Regions from separate parts of the Staphylococcus debuckii genome, predicted to be linked through region 1. Evidence: riboswitches for the same ligand, from Rfam matches in the RefSeq annotation. Region 1 holds a riboswitch; the other holds the start of a gene.
The links. A riboswitch is a leader RNA that binds a small molecule or an ion and turns the genes downstream of it on or off. The one in region 1 is predicted to bind S-adenosylmethionine.
Positions count from the first base shown of each region.

Region 2: it holds a riboswitch for S-adenosylmethionine, as region 1 does, so the genes downstream of both, CNQ82_RS06855 (O-acetylhomoserine aminocarboxypropyltransferase/cysteine synthase family protein) here and CNQ82_RS02550 (methionine ABC transporter ATP-binding protein) in region 1, are expected to answer to the same signal.

Region 1 is NZ_CP033460.1:572,860-576,494, reverse strand. Features, by position in the region: gene gmpC (dipeptide ABC transporter glycylmethionine-binding lipoprotein) at 1-502, opposite strand, end outside; gene CNQ82_RS02555 (methionine ABC transporter permease) at 527-1,186, opposite strand; gene CNQ82_RS02550 (methionine ABC transporter ATP-binding protein) at 1,188-2,204, opposite strand; SAM riboswitch class I at 2,321-2,434, opposite strand; gene CNQ82_RS02545 (YSIRK-type signal peptide-containing protein) at 2,680-3,635, opposite strand, start outside.
Region 2 is NZ_CP033460.1:1,466,163-1,469,797, forward strand. Features, by position in the region: gene mprF (bifunctional lysylphosphatidylglycerol flippase/synthetase MprF) at 1-1,494, shown strand, start outside; SAM riboswitch class I at 1,669-1,766, shown strand; gene CNQ82_RS06855 (O-acetylhomoserine aminocarboxypropyltransferase/cysteine synthase family protein) at 1,828-3,108, shown strand; gene CNQ82_RS06860 (homoserine O-acetyltransferase/O-succinyltransferase family protein) at 3,110-3,635, shown strand, end outside.

The DNA.
Region 1 (3,635 bases):
TGTTTTCTACAATATCTTTCTTGCTTCCTTTTAAGCCGAAGTCTTTAGAAAGTTTGATATAACCTGCATTTTCTAAAAGTTTCAATGCACGTGCTTGGTTTGATACATCGTTAGGAATAACGACTTTTGCCCCTTTTTTCAAATCTTTAACGTCTTTAATCTTCTTAGAATAAATACCTAATGGAGCGAAGACTGTTGTACGGATTGGTGTGATATGAGTCCCTTTGTTTGCTTTCTCATATTCATGCAAGAATGCGAAATGTTGGAATGCGTTCATGTCGATATCCCCATCGTTTAGCGCCTTGTTCGGTACGTTGTAATCAGAGAATTTCTTGATTTCAACGTTGATTCCATCTTTCTTCGCCAGTTCTTTCACTTTATCCCATACCTTTGTATCATCTGATGCGACCCCTACTGTGACGGTCTTATCATCTTTCTTATTGCCGCCGCAAGCCGCAAGTACTACGACTAATGCCATTAATAATACTAATAACTTTTTCATATCCTAAAAAACCCCTTTGTGTGATTAATTTCTGCGAATCTTCTTAGCCAAAACATTCCCGAGAGATTGAATCAGCTGAACCATAATGACTAAAATAACTACTGTAATAACAATGACGATAGTATCAAAACGTTGGTAACCATAAGCTAAGGCCAAGTCACCAATACCGCCGCCACCTACTGCACCGGCCATAGCTGTTGAACCAATCAAACCGATGATTGCAGTAGTAATCGCTAAGATTAATGATCCTAAAGCTTCTGGCATTAAGAAGTAGCGAATAATTTGGAACGGTGAGGCGCCCATTGCATTCGCTGCTTCGATAACCCCTGCGTCTACTTCCAATAATGAATTTTCAACGAGACGCGCAATGTAAGGTGCTACGTATACCGTTAAAGGTACAATCGCCGCTGCTGTACCGATGGATGTCCCTACGATTAATTTAGTAAACGGTACAATCGCAATTAACAAAATAATGAATGGAATCGAACGAAAAATGTTAATAATCGGATTTAAGATATGATAGATTGCTACATTTTCCCAAATACCATTTTTCTTCGTCACTACTAGTAAGATGCCTAAAGGAATCCCAATTAATGCACCAATCACTAGTGAAATTGAAACCATCAATAACGTTTGATAGAGTGCTTCCCATAATTGCGACGAGTCTAAAGATGAACCAAGCATATTATCCAACCTCCTCATATTCGATGTGATGTTGTTTCAAGTAATCATATGCGCGTTGTTTCTCTTCGTCAGTGCCTTTAATACGTAATGTCAAATAACCGACTGAAGTATCTTGAATATCCGACATCGAAGCATAAATGACGTTCACTCCTAAATTAAAGTCTTTAATCAATGTTTGGATCACAGATAAGCCTAATTGAGCACCTTCCATATAAACTTTCACATCTTGATAATTGGCATCTGTCGGTAATTGATGAATCATCTTCTCACTGATGTCTGTGCTGATAACTGTAGAAACGAAGTTCTTCGCCGTTTCGGTTTTCGGGTGACTGAAGACATCTAAGACAGTGCCTTTTTCAATGACGCGCCCTTGTTCCATAACGGCAACTTTATCGCAAATCTTTTGAATGACACTCATCTCGTGAGTAATCAATAAAATCGTTACTTCAAATGTTTCATTCACTCGCTTTAAGAGTCGCAAGATAGAGTCCGTAGTAGCTGGATCGAGTGCACTTGTAGCTTCATCACACAATAAAATTTGAGGATCTGTGACAAGTGCTCTGGCGATGGCTACTCTTTGTTTTTGACCACCAGAAAGTTCATTCGGATATTGTGAGCCTTTATCTCCAAGTCCGACGAACTCTAACATTTCATCTACTTTCTCTTTTATGTATTTTTTACTCTTGCCTTCCAAAATCAGCGGCATTGCCACATTATTAAATACCGTTTTAGAATTCAGCAAGTTGAAATGCTGGAATATCATACCAATATTCTTCTTAACTTTACGCAATTCTTTCTTGCTGTATTGATTTATTTGATGTCCATCGACAACGACTTCACCAGATGTTACATTCTCAAGCTTATTTACCAAACGGATTAAAGTACTCTTACCTGCACCGCTGTAGCCAATAACACCATAGATTTCTTGTCGTTCAACAGTAAAGCTGACATCCTTTAAAGCTTGAATTTCTGTTGAGCGCTTATGGAATGTTTTACTCACATCCTTGAACTCAATCATAGGTTAGTCCCCCTCTGATAGTTTGAAATGAATGAATTTTGCCTCTATTTTGACTTTTATTTTGAAAAATAAAAATTCCGGGGACAATGAAACAAGTCCTCGGAATAATTTGGCTCGTCTCATCTTTACAGCATTTGCTGTAGGAATTGGCACAGTAATCGAATAGTTACGATTTCGATCCTGCTGCCGAGGTTTCATAGGGCCTGTCCCTCCACCTCTCTGGATAAGAGTTATGTATTCAGTTCATTTATATTTCATATATTACATTACTGAGTGAAAAAGTCAACATTAATTTTTAGAAAATTGTTAATTTCAACTTAATTCTAAACACTAGAGCTAGTAAGCGTTTGCAACTTTTCAACTCAATAGTAAAGCTATTCAAAATCAGTTCATTTACTCGTTTTCTTTTTCTCTTTTCAAAATTAAAAAAGAACCAGGCACGGTGGCCTGGCTCTTAATTTGAAGAAAACTTTATTTATTTTTGATTTTTACGACGTTTCATGCCGAACATCATTGCAGTTCCTAAGCCAGCAAAGATAGTACCATAAAGCATTGGTGCTGTATCGTTAGCGCCTGTATTTGGTAATACTTTTGCTTTTGGTTGATTTTGTTCTGGTTTCGCTTTGCTTGGTTGAGTAGCTACTTTATTTGGTGTTGAAACTTTCGTAGTTGTTTTTACTTCTGGTTGATGATTTGGTTCTGGGTTTCCAACTTTATGACCACCGTCATGGTTTACAACAGGTGTGTGAGTGCCTGTTACTGGTGGAGTTGGTCGAGAATTACTTGGTGTTGTATTTTGATTTGGTACAAGCGGCGTGTTAGTTTGTCCACCATCGTTCGGTGATTTACCTGGATGATTTGGTCCACTTGGTGTCGGTGTCACTGGTTGATTCGGTACAACAGGTGTTGCTGGCACTAATGGAATCATTGGAATCGTAACTTTTGGTGTTTCAGGTTTATGACAAGGTACGATAATTTTAGTTTTATTTGCACATTGCAATACTACGTTACCTTTCACATCGTGGTTATATCCAATAATCACAACTGCATTACCATTTTCATCGCATGGAATTTCGATACGTTGACCATCGCTAAATACAATAATGTTTGTATTATATTGATCAATGTAATTATTCACGATATAAACAGGTGCTGTTGGTTGAGCATCTCTGCCATCACGTCCATCGCGTCCGTCTCTACCATCTCTACCGTCTCTACCATTAATACCGTCACGTCCGTCTTTACCTTTCATGACTGTAATTGTATTGCCATCGCTAAATTCTACGACAGTATTACCATCTTTATCTTGATGTGAATCTTTAACAGTAACAGATACGCCGTCTTTGCCTTTTGGAATAGTGATTTCTCTGCCATCGCTGAATGTCACAATTGTATTGCCGTTCGGGTCTACAGATTGGCCAGTGATTGTGA
Region 2 (3,635 bases), 890 kb from region 1:
ACTAGCTTGATGTTCTTATTAAACAATGTATCGATTATTTATGATGGATTATACGATCCTAATCACATGTTTTATTATATTATTGTGACGATTCATACGAGTGCTTGTTTGATTTTAATGTTGAATGTACGAGGAATTTTTAAACAAAGCAGACGTGCCATTTTATTTGCTTTATTTGCGATTATTATCATTTTTGCGATTACCTTGTATATGAATACATCGGTATTGCTGATGTTTTGGCTAGTAGTTCTATTCGCATTGTTGGTTTATTCATTCAACAAAACAACGATTTTGAAACGACCACTTCGACTGCGTCATATTGTCGCTATGTTTTTTGTCAGTGCAGGTATGCTGATTTTAAATCATTATATTATTAAATTAGTGTTGAATGCGTTAGATGCATACAAGATGGAATTAGATAATTCGCTCCTACGTTATTATTTATGGTTGACGACACTCGTCATTTTCATCCTTGTGGCATTTATTGTCTGGTTATTTGAACAAGCATATTCTAAAGAGCGCCCGAAACCGGATTTCGAACGTTGTACAGAGATTATCCAGCAATACGGCGGCAACTATTTAAGCCACCTTATCTATAGTGGCGATAAAGAAGTATTTATGGATGAATCTGAAGAAGCATTTGTGATGTACCGCTACAAATCCAATGCTTTAGTTGTACTTGGAGATCCTATCGGTAACCCGGCACGTTTCCACCATTTATTAGAGACAATTTATGATTATGCAGTGAAGATGGGCTATGAAGTGATTTTCTATCAAGCGAGCGATCGTTATATGCCGTTGTATCATGATTTCGGTAATCAGTTCTTTAAATTAGGGGAAGAAGCGGTAATTGATTTAACGACCTTTACGACTTCAGGTAAGAAACGCAGAGGCTTCAGAGCAACATTGAATAAAATTGCTGATCAAGAGATCCAATTTGAAATTATAGAACCACCATTTTCACCGGAATTGATGAAACAATTGAAACAGGTCAGTGATGCATGGCTGGATGGAAAAAATGAAATGCATTTTTCAGTCGGCCAATTTACAGACAACTATGTCTCTAAAGCCCCGGTCGGTATCTTAAAAGAAAAAGACGGTAGAATTATTGCGTTCAGTACTTTAATGCCGACGCATTATAATGATTCATTCTCTGTAGACCTTATCCGTTGGCTCCCTGATGTTGATTTACCATTGATGGATGGTTTATACCTTCATATGTTGTTATGGGGCCAAGAACATGATTATAAAGCGTTCAACATGGGAATGGCGACATTATCTAATGTTGGACAGACGGAGTTCTCTTACTTGAATGAACGTATCGCAGGACGCATATTCGAAAACTTCAACAATTTATATCGCTTCCGCGGATTGAGACAATATAAAGAAAAGTTTAAACCTCACTGGGAACCAAGATACTTAGTATATTCTAGACATAGTTCCTTATGGCAGAATATGTTGAAAGTACTGCGTGTTATTCGTTCTAAACAATAGCATATGGAAAAGGAAACCTGATTGTCTGAAAGCTAGGCAATCGGGTTTTTATTTTTAAAGAGAGTACTGGGACAGTGTTTTTCAGCAAGCAAAGTCTAAATTAATTTCTGAAAAATGAGAATAGTCTGTTGACAAGGAGAAAGAATAGTTTTATACTCTGATTAAATTATATAAAACTTATCCAGAATGGTGGAGGGACTGGCCCGACGATACCAGGCAACCTATTTAAGTTAGGTGCTAATTCCAGCAGGTGAAGACCTGAAAGATAAGAAGTTTTGAGTCTATCTTTTCAGGTAGGCTTATTTTTTATGTTAAATAAGGGGGAAATAGAACATGACAAACGATTTTAAATTTGAAACATTGCAATTACACGCAGGACAGGAGGTAGATCCTACTTCGAATTCGAGAGCAGTACCCATTTATCAAACGACATCTTTCACATTCGATGATACACAACATGCGGCAGATTTATTCGGTTTAAACGCATTAGGCAATATTTATTCTCGCTTGACGAATCCGACCGTGGCTGTCTTTGAAACACGTGTTGCGGAATTGGAAGGCGGTGTTGCAGGGGTAGCAGTGGGTTCTGGTATGGCGGCTATTACGTATGCTGTACAAACAGTAGCTGAAGCAGGAGATCACATTGTAGCAAGCTCTACTTTATATGGTGGTACTTATACTTTATTCAGTCATACTTTGCCTAAGTATGGTATTGATGTTTCTATTGTCGACAGCAAGAACTTTGATGAAGTTAAAAATGCTATTAAAGATAATACTAAAGCGATTTATATTGAAACAATCGGCAATCCTGAAGGTAATGTAGAAGATGTAGAGAAATTAGCAGAAATTGCGCATGAAGCGGGAATTCCATTAATCGTGGATAACACTTTTGCTTCTCCATATTTATTCAGACCATTAGAACATGGCGCGAATATCGTGGTACATTCGGCGACTAAATTTATTGGCGGACATGGGACTTCTATGGGAGGCGTCGTAGTAGATGGCGGCAACTTCGATTGGAAACAAAATGACAAGTTCCCTGGTTTGACTGAACCTGATGCATCTTATCATGATTTAGTATTTGCGGATGCCTTTGGAGAAGCTGCTTTAGCGTTCAAAATCAGAACGACGTTATTACGTGACACAGGTGCTTGTCTGTCTCCTTTAAATGCTTTCTTACTCCTTCAAGGATTAGAAACATTATCTTTAAGAATGGAACGTCATGTTGAGAATGCTGAAAAGGTTGCTAAGTTCTTAGATAATCACGACAAAGTAGAATGGGTGAAATATGCGGGTCTTCCTTCTAGTGAGTACTATGATTTGAAAGAAAAATATCTTCCTAAAGGTGCATGTTCTATTTTCACTTTCGGTGTTAAAGGCGGTTATGAGGCAGGCATTAAATTTATCGAGTCGTTAGAATTATTCTCATTGCTTGCGAATGTAGGCGATGCTAAATCATTAGTGATTCATCCGGCTTCTACGACACATGCTCAATTAACTCCAGAAGAACAATTGACTGCGGGTATTACTCCTGAAACGATTCGTATTTCTGTAGGTCTTGAACATATTGATGATATCATTAATGACTTGGAAAAAGGATTAGACGCGATTTAACATGTTATTTACGAATAAAATTCCTATACTGCCTATACTACAAGAGGAGCACATCGAGTTTGCAAAACAAAGAATCAACGATGGTTTAAATCTCTTGATTGTTAATTTAATGCCGGTAAAAGAAGATGCAGAAAGACAACTGCTGCGATTGCTTGGACAAACGGATCATCCGATTAATATTGATTTTACCTATCCAGTGACTCATCAAAGCCGAACTTCTTCAAATGTGCATGCGGAGCAGTATTATCAGGAATTTGATGATATCAAGGATAAGGATTATGATGGTTTGATTATGACAGGAGCACCTGTTGAACATCTTGATTTTTCTGAAGTAGATTATATCGAGGAATTAAAGACTATCTATGAGTGGTCAGAAACTCATGTGAAACAACGTCTGTTTATTTGCTGGGGTGCACAATTTGCTTTGAATTATCGTTACGGTATTCACAAAAGAATGTTTCCTGAAAAATTAACAGGAATTTACCGCTATCATATTATGCAAGCACACCCTGTTTTATGCGAGATTC